2 regions of the Faecalibacterium sp. AM43-5AT genome follow, and region 2 is predicted to be linked to the other one. Evidence: predicted binding sites of a transcription regulator. Region 2 holds the regulator's gene; the other holds the start of a gene.
The links. The regulator HrcA, encoded in region 2, represses chaperone genes, less so after heat shock. The targets are predictions, from matches to a motif close to TGTTAGCACTCNNNNNNNNNGAGTGCTAACA.
Positions count from the first base shown of each region.

Region 1: htpG (molecular chaperone HtpG) is a predicted target of HrcA. The motif match lies at 4,574-4,604, and genes of this name have one in related genera.

Region 1 covers NZ_QVGZ01000007.1:13,429-20,873, reverse strand. The annotation lists gene DW937_RS09410 (galactokinase family protein) at 1-976, opposite strand, end outside; gene DW937_RS09405 (5-bromo-4-chloroindolyl phosphate hydrolysis family protein) at 1,312-2,421, opposite strand; gene htpG (molecular chaperone HtpG) at 2,580-4,508, opposite strand; gene DW937_RS09395 (alpha/beta hydrolase) at 4,711-5,490, shown strand; gene DW937_RS09390 (hypothetical protein) at 5,605-6,045, shown strand; gene DW937_RS09385 (HD domain-containing protein) at 6,081-6,611, shown strand; gene DW937_RS09380 (GNAT family N-acetyltransferase) at 6,691-7,209, opposite strand; gene DW937_RS09375 (alpha/beta hydrolase) at 7,416-7,445, shown strand, end outside.
Region 2 covers NZ_QVGZ01000003.1:150,154-157,598, reverse strand. The annotation lists gene DW937_RS05955 (hypothetical protein) at 1-196, shown strand, start outside; gene DW937_RS05950 (hypothetical protein) at 290-619, shown strand; gene dnaJ (molecular chaperone DnaJ) at 711-1,889, opposite strand; gene dnaK (molecular chaperone DnaK) at 2,048-3,877, opposite strand; gene DW937_RS05935 (nucleotide exchange factor GrpE) at 3,979-4,608, opposite strand; gene hrcA (heat-inducible transcriptional repressor HrcA) at 4,605-5,678, opposite strand; gene DW937_RS05925 (stage V sporulation T C-terminal domain-containing protein) at 5,866-6,408, opposite strand; gene DW937_RS05920 (aminoacetone oxidase family FAD-binding enzyme) at 6,636-7,445, shown strand, end outside.

The DNA.
Region 1 (7,445 bases), on a different contig from region 2:
GCAGGGCAGCTACCTGTTTTGCCACACGGTCGTTATCGGCATAGATATGGAAGGCGCGCAGCACAGCACGGTCGCCGCACTGCTTGCGGCACTCCGGAAGCTTTGCAAGGAAGGTCTCGAACGGCACATCCCGCAGCACTTCGCCGCCGCACACAGCAGCCACAGCGCGGCACTCGGCGGGCACAGCGGCATATTCGTCGGTCAGGTCGGCATGATCTGCGCAGGAATCCAGAATGCACAGGGCAAGGCCTGCCTTGGAGAAATCCACGGCCACCGGCTCCACATCCGGGTGGGCAGGGTCCGCAAAATCAATGGTAATAATGTTGCCAACGCTGGAAGCCATCTGATCCATCAGGCCGCAGGGCTTGCCAAAGTAGACGTTCTCTGCCCACTGGCCGATCTGCGCGATCTCGATGGGGGAGACTTTATCGGTCATGAAGCAGTCATTCAGGATCACGCCGATCAGCACTTCAAAGGCGGCGGAGGAAGAAACGCCGCTGCCCTTGGGCACGTTGGAGGAAATGTACACATCCAGACCGGCCAGCTTTGCGCCGCGCTGACGGAAGGCTTCGCATTCGCCGCGCAACAGAGAGAGGGTAGTGTTTTCCTCTTCCTTGCGGGCAGCAAGGTCATCAAGGCCGATCACACACAGGTCGTAGCCTTCGCTCTGCACGCGCAGCTGGTTCAGGGTGTTGGGCGCGGCGGCAGCGATCATATCAATATTCACGCTGCCGGCCAGCACGCGGCCATGCTGGTGGTCGGTGTGGTTGCCGCCGATCTCGGTGCGGCCGGGGGCACTGTAAAGGCCAGCTTCAGCATGGGGGCCAAAGGTGGCATCCAGACCATTCAGAACAGCTTCGTAGCGGGCAGCCTGTGCAGGAGTTTCTTCGGGCGCACAGCAGTAAAGTGCTGCCAGCCGGGCAGCGTGAGCGCCGCTGGAAAGCTCCTGCTTCCATGCGGAAACAGATTTCATCATAGGATAATCCTCCTTTTGAGCGGGTTGGAACTGCAGTGCAGAGCCGCATACAGGATGCTCTGCACACTTCTGTCCTTATCATATAAAATCCGGACAGAAAAAACCATGTGTTATTGTTGCATCTGGATGAAAAGTTGCAAAAAGACTGAAATTGGCGCACAGAGTGGAATTTGACGGTTGAAATAAAATTAGATATAAAACGGAAAAACCATTGGCAAAAATGCCTGCAAATCCGCGGTTTTGCGTGGGACGGACGAGGCCTGCACAACATGGAGATTTGCGCTTTGAAAAAACAGGGAAAAAGCTCATGGGCCTTTTCCCTGTTTCCGAAAATATTATTTTGTAAACTCGTTTCCGGTCAGGCCGTCCATGTTCAGCATCCCTTCCAGCGCGGCCACATCTGCCGAAACGTCCAGTGCGTCGGACTGGAACAGCTTGTCCAGCTGATTTTCAAAGGCGGTCACCATCAGGTCCATGCTGCGCTCGATGTTCTTTTTGGCATCGGCGATGTTTTCCCCCTGCACATCCTGCGCAGGAAGGCTGGCGTAAGTGTTCAGCAGCTTGAGGGCGGTGGGCAGATAGTAGTCCATGAATTTCTGCAGCTGAGCCTTTTTGCCGGGGTCCTGCTTTGCCAGCTCAAAGATGCGGGCACTGACCGCTTCCAGACGGCTGATCTTGGTGGTCATCACGGGGTCCGGGATGGCATCGTTGACCTGCCGCAGCTGTTGCAGAATTGCGGTATATTGGTCCGCTGGTGCAGGTTCTGGGGCGGGCGCAGGCTTCGGTTTCCGGGGCGGCTGGGGAGCCGCGCCGCGCACTACCAGAGTATTGGTGCGGTTATCAATGTAAGCATCTGCACCGAAGTAACCGTGGGAAATAGCACTTTCCACCACGGTGCGGCCCTTTGCAGCGTCGATGCCCGCGGCAGCAAACAGCTCGTCCAGCGGAATATTGTCGCGGTCGCCTGCGATCTTGTCCAACAGGCGTTCCAGCTTGCGGGTACGATCCATGCGCAGGCCGGTCCACAGTGCGCCGGCTCCGCCAATGGTCGTGGCCAATGCAGGGAGCAGATCGTCGAAGTCCGGAAAGTCGAACAGGCAGTCGATCAGTTCCTCCGCACCGGTAAACAGGAAGATAGCACCCAGAATGGTGCAGATCACGGCAATGGTCTTGTGCCAGTTTTGAGCGTCCTTCTGCTCTTTGGTGGGAACATCGTGGCCGTAGGCTGGCTCGTTTTCCTGCTGGGGGGCCGTCTGCGCAGATGCGGGGCCGAGGTCGGAACGATAGTCTGCCTGCGCCTGTGCAGCAGCCTTTTCCTCTTTTTCGGCGTTTTTATCGATGCTTTTTAAGATGAACAGCAGCACGCCCAGCGGTGCCGACATGGCAAACACAATAAAGATGGCAATGGTGGGAATGTGGGCAAAATAATGTTTTTTGGGCTGCATGAGCAAAAACCTCTCAATTTATCCTGACTGTCCGGCAAAAGAACAGAAAAAGACCGCGTTCCACTCTATTATAGCGGAGCACGGCCTTTTTGTTAAGGGGGAAATATTGATGTGCGTGGAAGCAGCAGGGGAGTAAGTATGCTGCCTGCCGGAAAAAGTTACTTCATCAGGCTGCAGACGGCCTCGGCGTAGGCGGCGGGATCATCCACCGGCAGGCCTTCGATCAGCTGAGCCTGTGCGTACAGCAGAGCACTGTACTTCTTGAGCTTGTCGGTGTCACCGGCTTCCTGTGCGGCCTTGAGCACGGCGAACACGGGGTGGTTGACATTCAGTTCCAGAACCTTATCGCTCTTTACGCCTTCGCTGCCGGGCTGCTTGGACAGCACCTTTTCCATCTCAATGGACAGCGGGCCGTCAGCACTCAGGCACACGGGGTGATCCTTCAGGCGGGTAGAGACCTTGACCTCTTTCACCTTGCCGTCCAGAGCGTCCTTCATGGCATCGAACAGGTTCTTGTTCTCAGCGGTAGCGTCCTCGGCGGCCTTCTTCTCTTCCTCGGTCTCAAGGCCCAGATCACCGCTGTTGACATTCTTGAACTCCACAGTGCCGTCCTTGCCTTCGGCATCCTTGCGGGGATAGGTGCGCAGGATCTGCAGGCAGAACTCATCCACATCCTCGGTCAGCAGCAGGACGTCATAGCCCTTATCCATGACCAGCTCAGCGGCGGGCAGCTTTGCCAGACGGTCGGTAGAATCACCGGCAGCAAAGTAGATATACTTCTGCTCAGCGGGCATCTTGTCCACATACTCCTGCAGAGTGACCATCTTCTGCTCCTTGGCAGACCAGAACAGCAGCAGGTCGCGCAGCAGCTCGGCGTGCATGCCGTAGTCGGAGTAAGCACCGAACTTGATCTGACGGCCGAACTCTTTCCAGAATTCCTCGTACTTCTCGCGGTCATTGGCCAGCATGGCGTGCAGCTCGTTCTTGATCTTTTTTTCCAGAGCGTTGTGGATCAGCTTGAGCTGGTTGTCCTTCTGCAGCATCTCGCGGCTGATGTTCAGGCTCAGATCCTGACTGTCCACAATGCCCTTGACGAAGCTGAAGTAATCGGGCAGCAGGTCGGCGCACTTCTCCATAATGAGCACGCCGGATGCGTACAGGGCCAGACCCTTTTCATAATCCTTGGTGTAGAAGTCGTAGGGACGGTGGCTGGGCACGAACAGCAGGGCATTATAATTTGCAGTGCCCTCGGTGCGGCTGACGATGACGCGGGCGGGGTCGGTATAATCGCCAAACTTTTCCTTATAGAAGTTCGCGTACTCCTCGTCGGTCACTTCGCTCTTCTGCTTTTTCCAGATGGGCACCATGCTGTTCAGGGTTTCCAGCTCGGTGTAAGTCTCCCATTCGGGCTTATAGTCCTCCGGCTTAGGATCGGGTTCCGGCTTCTGGCGCTCGTGCTGGCGCTCCATCTGGATGGGATAGCGCACATAGTCGCTGTACTTCTTCACGATGGCCACGATGCCGTACTCATCGAGGAAGTTGTCGTAGTGGTCCGTCTCAGTATCCGGCTTGATGTGCAGGATGATCTGGGTGCCTGCGGTGTCCTTCTGGGCGGGGGTCATTTCGTAGCCGTCCACACCGGAGGACTCCCACTGCCATGCTTCATCCGAGCCATAAGCCTTGGAAATGACGGTGACTTTATCGGCTACCATGAAGGAAGAGTAGAAGCCGACACCAAACTGGCCGATGATATCGATGTTCTCGTCCTTGTTATCCTTCTTGAAATCCAGAGAACCGGAGTGAGCAATGGTGCCCAGATTCTGCTCAAGTTCCTCTTTGGTCATGCCGACACCGTTATCCTCAATGGTCAGGATGCGGTTCTCCCGATCGCGGGTGATGAGGATGCGGAAATCGCCCTTGTTCATGCCCACAGAAGGATCGGTCAGGCTCTTATAATAGAGCTTATCGATGGCATCCGATGCGTTGGAGATCAGCTCGCGCAGGAAAATTTCCTTATTGGTGTAGATGGAGTTGATCATCATATCCATCAGCTTTTTGCTTTCAGCCTGAAATTCTTTCTTAGCCATAATGCAAAACCTCTTTTTATCTGTATTCGGCACCAAGCACTCGGAGTAGGATATTACTTTTGAATGCTTAGCACTCGTAACTTTCGAGTGCTAATATACACCGACAAAAAGCAAAAATCAAGGGCTTTCATAAAAAGTTTAAAAAATGGTTCGTTTTGTGCTATAATGAACCGCAAAGGATGCTGTAAAAGGAGGAAATATCATGCAGCTGAAACAGCTGGAACTGGCCGGCGGTGGGACGCTGACCGTTTATCTGCGTGATTGCTGTGAGCGGATGCCGAATGTGCTTGACCGGCCATTGGTGCTGGTGGTGCCCGGCGGCGGCTATACCCATGTGAGTGCCCGTGAGGGCGACCCGGTGGCGCTGCAGTTTGCGGCGGCGGGGTACCACACCGCTGTGCTGGACTACGCCATCTGCGAAAAGGCAAAGGACTACATGCCGCTGCGCCAGCTGGCCGAGGCTATCGGTCTTGTGCGGCAGCACGCGGCCCAGTGGCATATCCTGCCGGAAAAAATTGCCGTGTGCGGCTTTTCAGCGGGCGGCCACCTGGCCCTTTCCGGTGCTGTGCTGGACATTCCCGGCGAAGCGGCCCAGCCCCGGCCCAATGCGGTCATTCTGGGCTATCCGGTGGTCACGGCAGGGCAGTATGCCCACCGCGGCAGCTTTGTGCAGCTGGCGGGCAGCGCCGACCCGGCGGCACAGCAGGTGTTCGGGCTGGAGGATAAGATCACGCCGCAGATGCCGCCGGTGTTCGTATGGACCACCATGGAGGATGCCGCCGTTCCGGTGGAGAACACCCTGATGCTGGTGAACGCTCTGCACCGGGCGGGTGTGCCCTGCGAGGCGCATCTGTTTGAAAAGGGGGTGCACGGTACCAGCATCAGCACGGCAGAGGTGGACCAGCCCAGCCGCCACCGGCATCACTGGGTGGAACTGGCAGTGGAATGGCTGGGAGACACTTTTGCCTTTTCCGTCTGTTAAGTCTGGATATATTTGAACGAACCTACAAAAAATTCACAATTAAACTGTTGACTTGCATAAGCCTTTGACGTATACTGGTCAGCAGGGACAAACTGAAGGAAGAAGGAAATACCTATGGTTATGGACCCGACTCTGCCGCGCATCTCTGTGCGCGACCTGATGATGCAGGCTTTTCTCACCGGATGGGAGCTTTCGGACAAGACGGTCTCGCAGGACGAATACCTGCAAAGCTCTATTCAGGTGATCGAAATGCTGCAGGTGGAACCGGAAAACCTTTATGCCGAAGAAGGCCTTGGCCTGCCGGACGGCGAAGAGGTGGATCATCTGGACGACTGGCTGCGTGCCGACGGCCAGTGGCTGTACTACGGTGTAGAGGAAGAAAATTTCTTCCTGATCCAGTGGTACCCGGACGAAGCCGCCGCAAAGGCAAAACTGGCCCAGCTGGAAGAACTGGGCGACGGCAAGCAGTATCTGGTAGATTTTTCCCTCAAGCGGGAGAACCCTTCCAGTGCAGAGAACTTCGGTAATTCCAATCCGGTCCAGCTCCGCTCCTGAAAACATCACCTTAAAGCGAAAGGAAATTTTGCAGCATGCAGCTTTCTGAGATCGAGCGCGAACAGCTTTATGCCATCGTAGAAAAATATGATCATCACCCGGATGTGCAGCGGATGCGGGAGTACATCCAGCACGGCTCTGTCACCACCTACCAGCATTGCAAGAATGTGGCGCTGGTGAGCTTCTGGCTCAACCGCCGTCTGCATCTGCACGCTGACGAGACCTCGCTGGCAGTGGGTGCCCTGCTGCATGATTTTTATCTGTACGACTGGCACACCACCGGTACCTTTCACGGCCTGCGCCGCCTGTTTGAGATGCACGGCTTCTCCCATCCGGGTTATGCCTGCGTCAATGCAAAGCGGGTGTTCAGCATTACCACAAAGGAACAGAGCATCATTGCAAGCCACATGTGGCCGCTGACCTTCCGTCATGTGCCCACCTGCCGCGAAGCAGTCATCGTCTGTCTGGCCGATAAGTACTGCGCTGTGGTAGAAAGCATGTTCCAGCGTTCCCGCGCCGGTGCCGTGGTGGACGGCAGCGTGGACATCGACGGCGAAGAGTGGTAAGCCTGTTTTTACCTTTATCGTTTTATCAATGGACAAAAAAGAACTCCGCACCTCACAGGGCGCGGAGTTCTTTTGTATCTTACAGCTTTTTATAGCCTTCCGGTTCATTGGCAGCAGCGCGGTATTCCATTAAGAATGTGTCCAGCCAGCGGCCGTGACAGTCGCGGGCAATGCGTTCCCGGCGGCCCACTAAGCGAAAGCCGCATTTTGTGTGCAGGGCGCGGCTGGCAGCGTTGTCCTGCAGCACGGTGGACTGCAGTGTCCAGTAGCCGGCCTTTTCTGCCTGATGGCATAGCTCGGTCAGCAGGTGATAGCCAAGGCCATGGCCCCGGAACTGCTCACCCACGTAAATACTCACCTCGGCAACGCCGCGGTAGCACCAGCGCGGGTCCACCCGGCGCAACGCCGTCCACCCGGCAATCACGCCGTCGGCCAGCAGTACCAGTCGGCATTCTTTTGCGTGGGAAGCATCCCACGCAGAATACGGCGGACAAGTGGTCTGAAAAGTGGCATGTTCTGTAGCAATGCCCTCTAAATAGATTCTGGAAACAGCGCTCCAGTCTTCCGGCTCCATGGGCCGGATCTCGATTTTGCTCATATTTCGATCCCGGCAGAAAGTGCATAGCTTTCCGCGCCCTCAACTCTCAAAAAATATCCGGCTCCAGTATAGCAGAATTTGCGGTGCGGTACAAGCGCCGTACTGCACAGAAATTTCTTTGACAAGCGGAAGGTTTGTGATACAATAAATCATAACAAAGAAAAGCACGGCAGGATACGCCGCTGCAGAATGGAGGATGTCCCAAAATGAAGTGGATCAGAACGGTGGTGTGCGCG
Region 2 (7,445 bases):
TGGCAAGTGCCGTGAGGAAGTTGCAAAGGACCGCGACAACTGGCTGTCCAATGCATGGAACAACATGTTGGCCGAGTGCAAGGGCAACGTGACCAACGGCTTCTACTACGCTGGTATCATTGTCAACAACGCAGTCTTTACCATCGGCAGTCTGGGTCTGTATGCTGTTGCTGCTCTGGGCAACATCTACTTCTAATTTTCAGGAGTACACCAAAGGGCTTTTTGCGGCGGCTCTTCAGCGGAAGAGCCGCCGCTTTTTTTATCAAACCTAAAAAAGGAGTTTTGCTTTATGACGAACGCCATTACTTATCCTGCTGCATACAATGTTTTGTCCTGCGAAGAAATGACCTACACCGAGGGCGGCGTAGGTGTTGTGGAAGCCGCCATGGCATGGTTCCCGCTGTACGGCTGGTACAAGGCTGTTTCTGCCATCCACGATTACCGCAAGGCAAATATCAACTCCAACTGGGTGGAAAACGGCATGAACGCTCTGGTTGCCCATGCTGAAAAAAGCCCCACGAACACCATCCATGACATCGGCTGCAGCTTCTGGTTCATTGGTTCCTGCGCAACCATCATCGGCCTGGTGCCCAACGCCCTGCTGATCTTCGGCAACTAAGTCCCGGTCTCTGTTCTGAAAAAAAAACAAAAGCGGCGGCACCTCCCGTTTGGGAAGTGCCGCCGCTTTTTATGTTATGCGGTTTTCCGTCTCAGCTGTTGAACATGTCCTTCAGCTTTTTGAAGAAGCCCTTGCGCTTTTCGTAGTTTTCTTCTTTCAGGGTGCCTTCGAACTTCTTCAGGGCCTCCCGCTGGGTCTTGTTCAGCTTCTTGGGGATCTCCACCTCGCACTTGACGTACATATCACCGCGGCCGCGGCCATTCAGGTACTGGATGCCCTTGCCGCGCAGGCGGAAGGTGGTGCCGCTCTGGGTGCCCTCGGGCACAGTGTACTCCACCTTGCCGTCAATGGAGGGCACCTGCACGGTGTCGCCCAGCACAGCCTGACTGTAAGTGATGGGCACTGTGACCCACACATCGTAGCCATCGCGCTGGAACACCTCGCTGGGGCGCACCGTGACCATGACGATCACATCACCGGCAGGACCGCCGTTTGCACCGGCATCGCCCATGCCGCGCAGTGCAAAGCTCTGGTCGTCGTCGATGCCCATGGGGATGGACACCTCCAGCGTCTTCTTGCTTGCCACCTTGCCGCTGCCATGGCAGACCTTGCAGGGGTTCTTGACCAGCTTGCCCTTGCCGCCGCAGCGGGAGCAGGGCTGCTGGGTCTGCATCACGCCGAAGGGGGTGCGCTGCTGACGGATCACGAAGCCGCGGCCGCCGCAGTCCGGGCAGGTCTCGGGGCTGGTGCCGGCAGCGCAGCCGCTGCCGTGGCACTCGGTGCACTCCTGCTGGCGGGTGATGGTGATGTTCTTCTTACAGCCGTGCACGGCCTCGTCAAAGCTCAGGGTGATGCGCACACGGATGTCCTGACCCTTGCGTGGGGCGTTGGGATTGGCCCGACGGGACGAACCGCCAAAGCCACCGAAGCCGCCGCCAAAGATATCGCCGAAAATGTCACCCAGATCCACGCCGTCGCCGCCAAAACCGCCAAAGCCGCCCGCACCGGGGCCGCCGCCGTTCTGTGCTGCATAGGCAGGGTCAACACCTGCAAAGCCGTACTGATCGTACAGCTGGCGCTTCTTCGGGTCCGAAAGCACCTCGTTTGCTTCGTTTACTTCCTTGAACTTTTCCTCGGCATCCTTATCGCCGGGGTTATAGTCCGGGTGGTATTTCATTGCAAGCTTGCGGTATGCCTTTTTGATCTCGGCATCGGTCGCAGTCTTGGATACCCCCAGCACTTCGTAGTAATCACGCTTTTCCTGTGCCATATCCACTCACCTCTCCGGGAACGTTTGATCCGGGAAACGCCCCGGTTGGTTCCTCGCTCTATAACCAGCAAGAGCCGCTCCGGCAAAACCGGAGCGGCTTTTGCTATTCCACGCGTGCGTCCGCCGGTTTGGCCGGGCACACACTGCTGTGTTTTTTATCAGACTTCCTTGAAGTCGGCATCCACAACGCCGTCATCACCCGGCTTCTGCTGGTTGTTTGCACCTGCATCGGGGCCGGGCTGTGCACCGGCGGCCTGCTGTGCGGCAGCGGCTGCCTGATACATCTTCTCGAACACCTGGCTCAGAGCTTCCTGCTTTGCCTTGATGTCGTCCACGTTGCCGGACTGAACAGCGGTCTTCAGGTCGGCCAGTTTGCTCTCGGCCTCGCTCTTCACGTCGGCGGGCAGCTTGTCGCCGTTCTCCTTCAGCATCTTCTCGGTCTGGAACACCATCTGGTCGGCACCGTTGCGGATATCGACCTCTTCACGCTTCTTCTTATCGTCGGCAGCAAACTGCTCAGCTTCCTTCACAGCCTTGTCGATGTCCTCCTTGGACATGTTGGTGGAAGCGGTGATGGTGATGTTCTGCTCCTTGCCGGTGCCCAGATCCTTTGCGCTGACCTTCACGATGCCGTTTGCATCGATATCGAAGGTCACTTCGATCTGAGGCACACCACGGGGAGCCGGAGCAATGCCGTCCAGATGGAAGACACCCAGGCTCTTGTTGTCGCGGGCGAACTCACGCTCGCCCTGCAGAACGTTGACCTCAACAGAGGGCTGGTTGTCTGCAGCGGTGGAGAACACCTGACTCTTGTGGGTGGGGATGGTGGTGTTGCGGTCGATGATCTTGGTGCACACGCCGCCCAGAGTTTCAATGCCCAGGCTCAGCGGGGTGACATCCAGCAGCAGCAGACCCTTCACATCGCCCTGCAGCACGCCGCCCTGAATGGCAGCGCCCACAGCCACGCACTCATCGGGGTTGATGCCCTTGAAGGGCTCGCAGTTCAGTTCCTTCTTGACTGCATCGTAGACAGCGGGGATACGGGTGGAACCACCGACCATCAGGACCTTCTTCAGGTCAGAGGGACGCAGGCCTGCATCCTGCAGAGCCTTGCGGACGGGGCCCATGGTGCGATCGACCAGATCAGCGGTCAGCTCGTTGAACTTTGCGCGGGTCAGGGTCATATCCAAGTGCTTGGGGCCGGTAGCATCGGCAGTGATGAAGGGCAGGTTGATCTGGCTGCTCATTGCGCTGGACAGCTCGATCTTTGCCTTCTCGGCAGCTTCCTTCAGACGCTGCGCAGCCATCTTGTCCTTGCGCAGGTCGATGCCGTTCTCGGTCTGGAAGGCATCTGCCATCCAGTTGATGATGCGCTCATCGAAGTCATCGCCGCCCAGATGGGTATCACCGTTGGTGGCCAGAACTTCGGTAACGCCGTCGCCCATCTCGATGATAGAGACATCGAAGGTGCCGCCGCCCAGATCGTAGACCATGATCTTCTGGTCTTCTTCCTTATCGATGCCGTATGCCAGAGAAGCGGCAGTAGGCTCGTTGATGATACGCTTGACGTTCAGGCCTGCAATGGTGCCTGCGTCCTTGGTAGCCTGACGCTGGCTGTCGTTGAAGTATGCAGGAACGGTAATGACGGCCTCGGTAACAGGCTCGCCCAGATAAGCCTCGGCATCAGCCTTCAGCTTCTGCAGGATCATAGCGCTGACCTGCTGGGGAGTGTACTCCTTGCCGTTCAGGGTCACCTTGTGGTCGGTGCCCATGAAGCGCTTGATGGAAGCAACGGTGTTCTCAGGGTTGGTGATGGCCTGACGCTTTGCCACCTGACCCACCAGACGGTCGCCGGTCTTGGTGAAGCCCACCACAGACGGGGTGGTGCGTGCACCCTCAGAGTTTGCGATAACAACGGGCTCGCCGCCCTCCATGACAGCCACGCAGCTGTTGGTAGTACCAAGGTCGATACCAATGATCTTACTCATAATGAAAACTCCTCTCGAAAGAACAAATCTTATTGTTTATGTGATGCTCAAATGTTTGTAAGCGGATGTTATATTCAAAACCCTTTCGGGTTTCTGCTTTGTTATTCGGCCACTACAACGGTCGCATGGCGGACGATCTTATCGCCCAGCTTGTAGCCCTTCTGGTAGACCGTGATGACGGTGCCGCTCTCCTGTCCATCCGGGGCGGGGATCTGCTGCACTGCGTTCATGAAGTTGGGGTCAAAGGGCTTGCCCAGCGCTTCGATCTCCTCCACATGGAGGGCATCCAGCGCCTTGGCGGCCTTGTCCAGCGTCATGGTCACGCCCTTTTTGTAGTTCTCGTCGGTGGTGGGGGCATTTGCTGCCATCTCCAGCGTGTCCAGAATGGGAATGATCTGGTTCACCGCAAAGGAAATGCCATCGTTGAACTTCTGGTCGGCTTCGCGGGTGGAGCGCTTGCGGTAGTTCTCGTACTCCGCTGCCATGCGCAGCAGCTGGTCTTTGGCCTGTGCAGCGTTGGCTTCGGCAGCATCCAGCTTTGCCTTTACGGCTTCCAGCTCACGGGCCTTCTTGTTGAACCAGCCGCCATCCTTCTTCTTGTCATCCTTCGGGTCGGCAGCTTCAGCAGCAGGTTCCTGTTCGGGTGCTGCCTGCTGGGCCTTTTCCTCGGGAGCCGTTTCGGGCTGCTCCGCTTCCTGAGCCGGAGCCGTCTTTTTTGCTTCTTCGCTCATTCCAGATCCTCCTTATAGATCACAGTCCGCCGCGGTACGGCAGCCTGCGGGGTGTCTTTTCGTTTGCCGCTCATGCCCTCGCCCAGCTGATCTGCAAAGTAATGCAGCAGCGGCATCAGTTTCTGGAAGGGCATCCGGGTGGGGCCGATCAATGCAATGGAACCCCACAGGCCTCCGCCCACCAGATACCGGTCGCTCACGATGCACAGGCCCGGGATCTGCGGTTCCAGATCCTCGCCCAGCAGCACGCTCTCACTGCGTTCCGCCGGAGGTGCGATCAGGCCAGCGGCCTGCTCCTCGTCATTCAGCAGTGTGAGGATGTCGCCCACCTTGCCGTCCAGCTGGGGCCAGTCCAGCAGATACTGCTCGCCGCCCAGAAATACATGGGGCTTGACGGAATCCTGCAGGATGGCAGCCGCTGCACTGATAACGGGCACCAGCTCCGGGTCGATCTGGCTGCACAGCTCTGCCAGCAGCCGGGTGGAAAGATCCACCGGCGCTACAAAGGTAAGGTTGCGGTTGAGCAGTGCGGCAAGTGCTGCCGCATTCTCGCGGGAAAGACCGGTGCGCACCCGTGCCACACGGGTACGAACGTAACCGGCCGTGGTAACGGCCAGCACAGCCGCTGCGCTGCGGCCCACCTGAACCACTTCATAGTGGGCGATGCACAGGTCTTCGGCACATGGGGTGCTGATGGCGGCGGTGCAGCCGCTGATGGCGGCCAGCGCCTTGGCGGCACCTGCGGCCAGCTTTTCCGGCTCATGGTCGAGGCTTGCGAACACCGCATCCACACGGGCGCGGCTCACACGATCCAGCGGCTGATCGTCGGTCAGCAGATTATCAAGGTAGTAACGGTAGCCCTTGGCACTGGGCACACGGCCCGCGCTGGTGTGGGGCTGCTCCAGCAGGCCCAGCTTTGTCAGCGCCGCCATCTCATTGCGAAGCGTTGCGCTGGAAACTGCCATGTCAAAGTAGTTTGCCAGCACGCTGCTGCCAACGGGCTCGCCTTCGAGACCATACAGCGCCACGATCGCCTGCAAGACTCGCTGCTTGCGTGCATCCATCGTCATAGCGCCTGCCTCCTTTTTGCGTTCGCTTTGTTTGTTTAGCACTCCTTGTTCCTGAGTGCTAAGACCATTATAGCCAATTTTCCGGTGCTGTCAAGCCCCTTGGAAAAATGTTTTAAAAGATTCATAATTCTGTCATAAACGAAGAAAGCGCCCTCCTTATTATAAGGAAAGCGCTCTGGCATGTTCTTTACTCTTCCATCTGCCTTGCCAGAAATGCCGCTGCCACATTCACGGCCTTGAGCTGGGCGGCATCCGGCGTGGCCGTGCGGTCTTCGGTCAGCAGGGCCACCACGCCGGTCACATCGCCCGCCGCAATGATGGGTGCGGCGCACAGTACTGCTCGGGGCGAGCCCTCGCAGGGCAGGATGCACTTTTCGGCAATGCCCTCGCTCTGGTACAGCCTGCGGCCGTCTATCAGCTTTTCCAGCGGCTGGCTGATGCTGCGGTCGGCCAGTTCCCGTCGGCCGGAGCCGCTCACCGTCAGGATGCGGTCGCGGTCGGCCACCAGTGCGGTCAGCGCAAAGCTTTTGCTGAGCACCTCGGTATACTGGGCCGCTACTGCGTTCATCTCGCCAATGGGCGAATACTTTTTAAAGATCACCTCGCCGTCGCCTGTGGTGAAGATCTCCAGCGGGTCGCCGCGGCGGATGCGCTGGGTGCGGCGGATCTCCTTGGGGATCACCACCCGGCCCAGCTCGTCGATGCGGCGCACGATTCCTGTTGCTTTCATGTTTTTGCTCCTCCGTTTCCTTAAAAATGCCTGCAGCACTAGTATCTGTCAGGCCGGGCCATTTATACCTGCTGCCCCCGCGCAAAAAGACCTGCACGGAAAGCTGTCTCTTCGTTGCGTTTCCGGCAGGGTTCTGCTACAATGATACAAAAAGCCGTTTTCATAAGCACAGCACCCCGCTTATGAAGACAGATCCTAAAATTCTGCTGAGAAAGGCAGGTGTCCGGATGCCGAACATCCTCATTCTGGGCGGCGGTGCCGCCGGTCTTGCAGCCGCGCTGGCGGCGGCACAAAGTGCCCCCGCTGCACAGGTCATTGTGCTGGAGCGCAACCCGAAGCCGGGCAAAAAGCTGCTTGCCACCGGCAATGGCCGCTGCAATCTGGATAACACCGGCATTGCACCGGAGCTGTATTTCACTGCCGACCCGGCAGCACTTCGTCCGCTGCTGGATGCCGTAAATACCGCCGACCCGCTGCGCTGGTTCCGTGCGCTGGGGCTTTACACCCGCACCGACGAGGCGGGCCGGGTGTATCCGTACTCCAATCAGGCGGCGGACGTGCTGGCCCTGCTGGAGCACCACCTTGCGCAGCACCATGTGCAGCTGCGCACCGGCTGCACCGTGCGCACCCTGAGCCAGAGCCGCAGCGGCTACGCCGTGCAGTTCGATACGGCAGAGGGCTCTGCCGAAACGCTGCGCGCCGATGCCGTCATCTGCGCCATGGGCGGCGAGGCAGGGCCGCAGTTCGGCACCGACGGCTTTGGCACCCGGTTTGCCGCCCAGTGCGGCGGCAGGGTGGAGCCGCTGTACCCCTGCCTGACCGCCCTGCAGTGCGCAAAGCCCCGCAAAGCGCTGGCTGGCATCCGTGCCAAGGCAGCAGCATCCCTGCTGGACGGTGCCCGTGTGCTTGCCTGCGAGAACGGCGAGGTACAGTTCACCGATTACGGCCTTTCCGGCATCTGCATCATGCAGCTGTCCGGCCTGCTGGCCCCGGGCCGCGGCCCCAAGGCTCCTGCTGTGGAGCTGGACCTCTTCCCG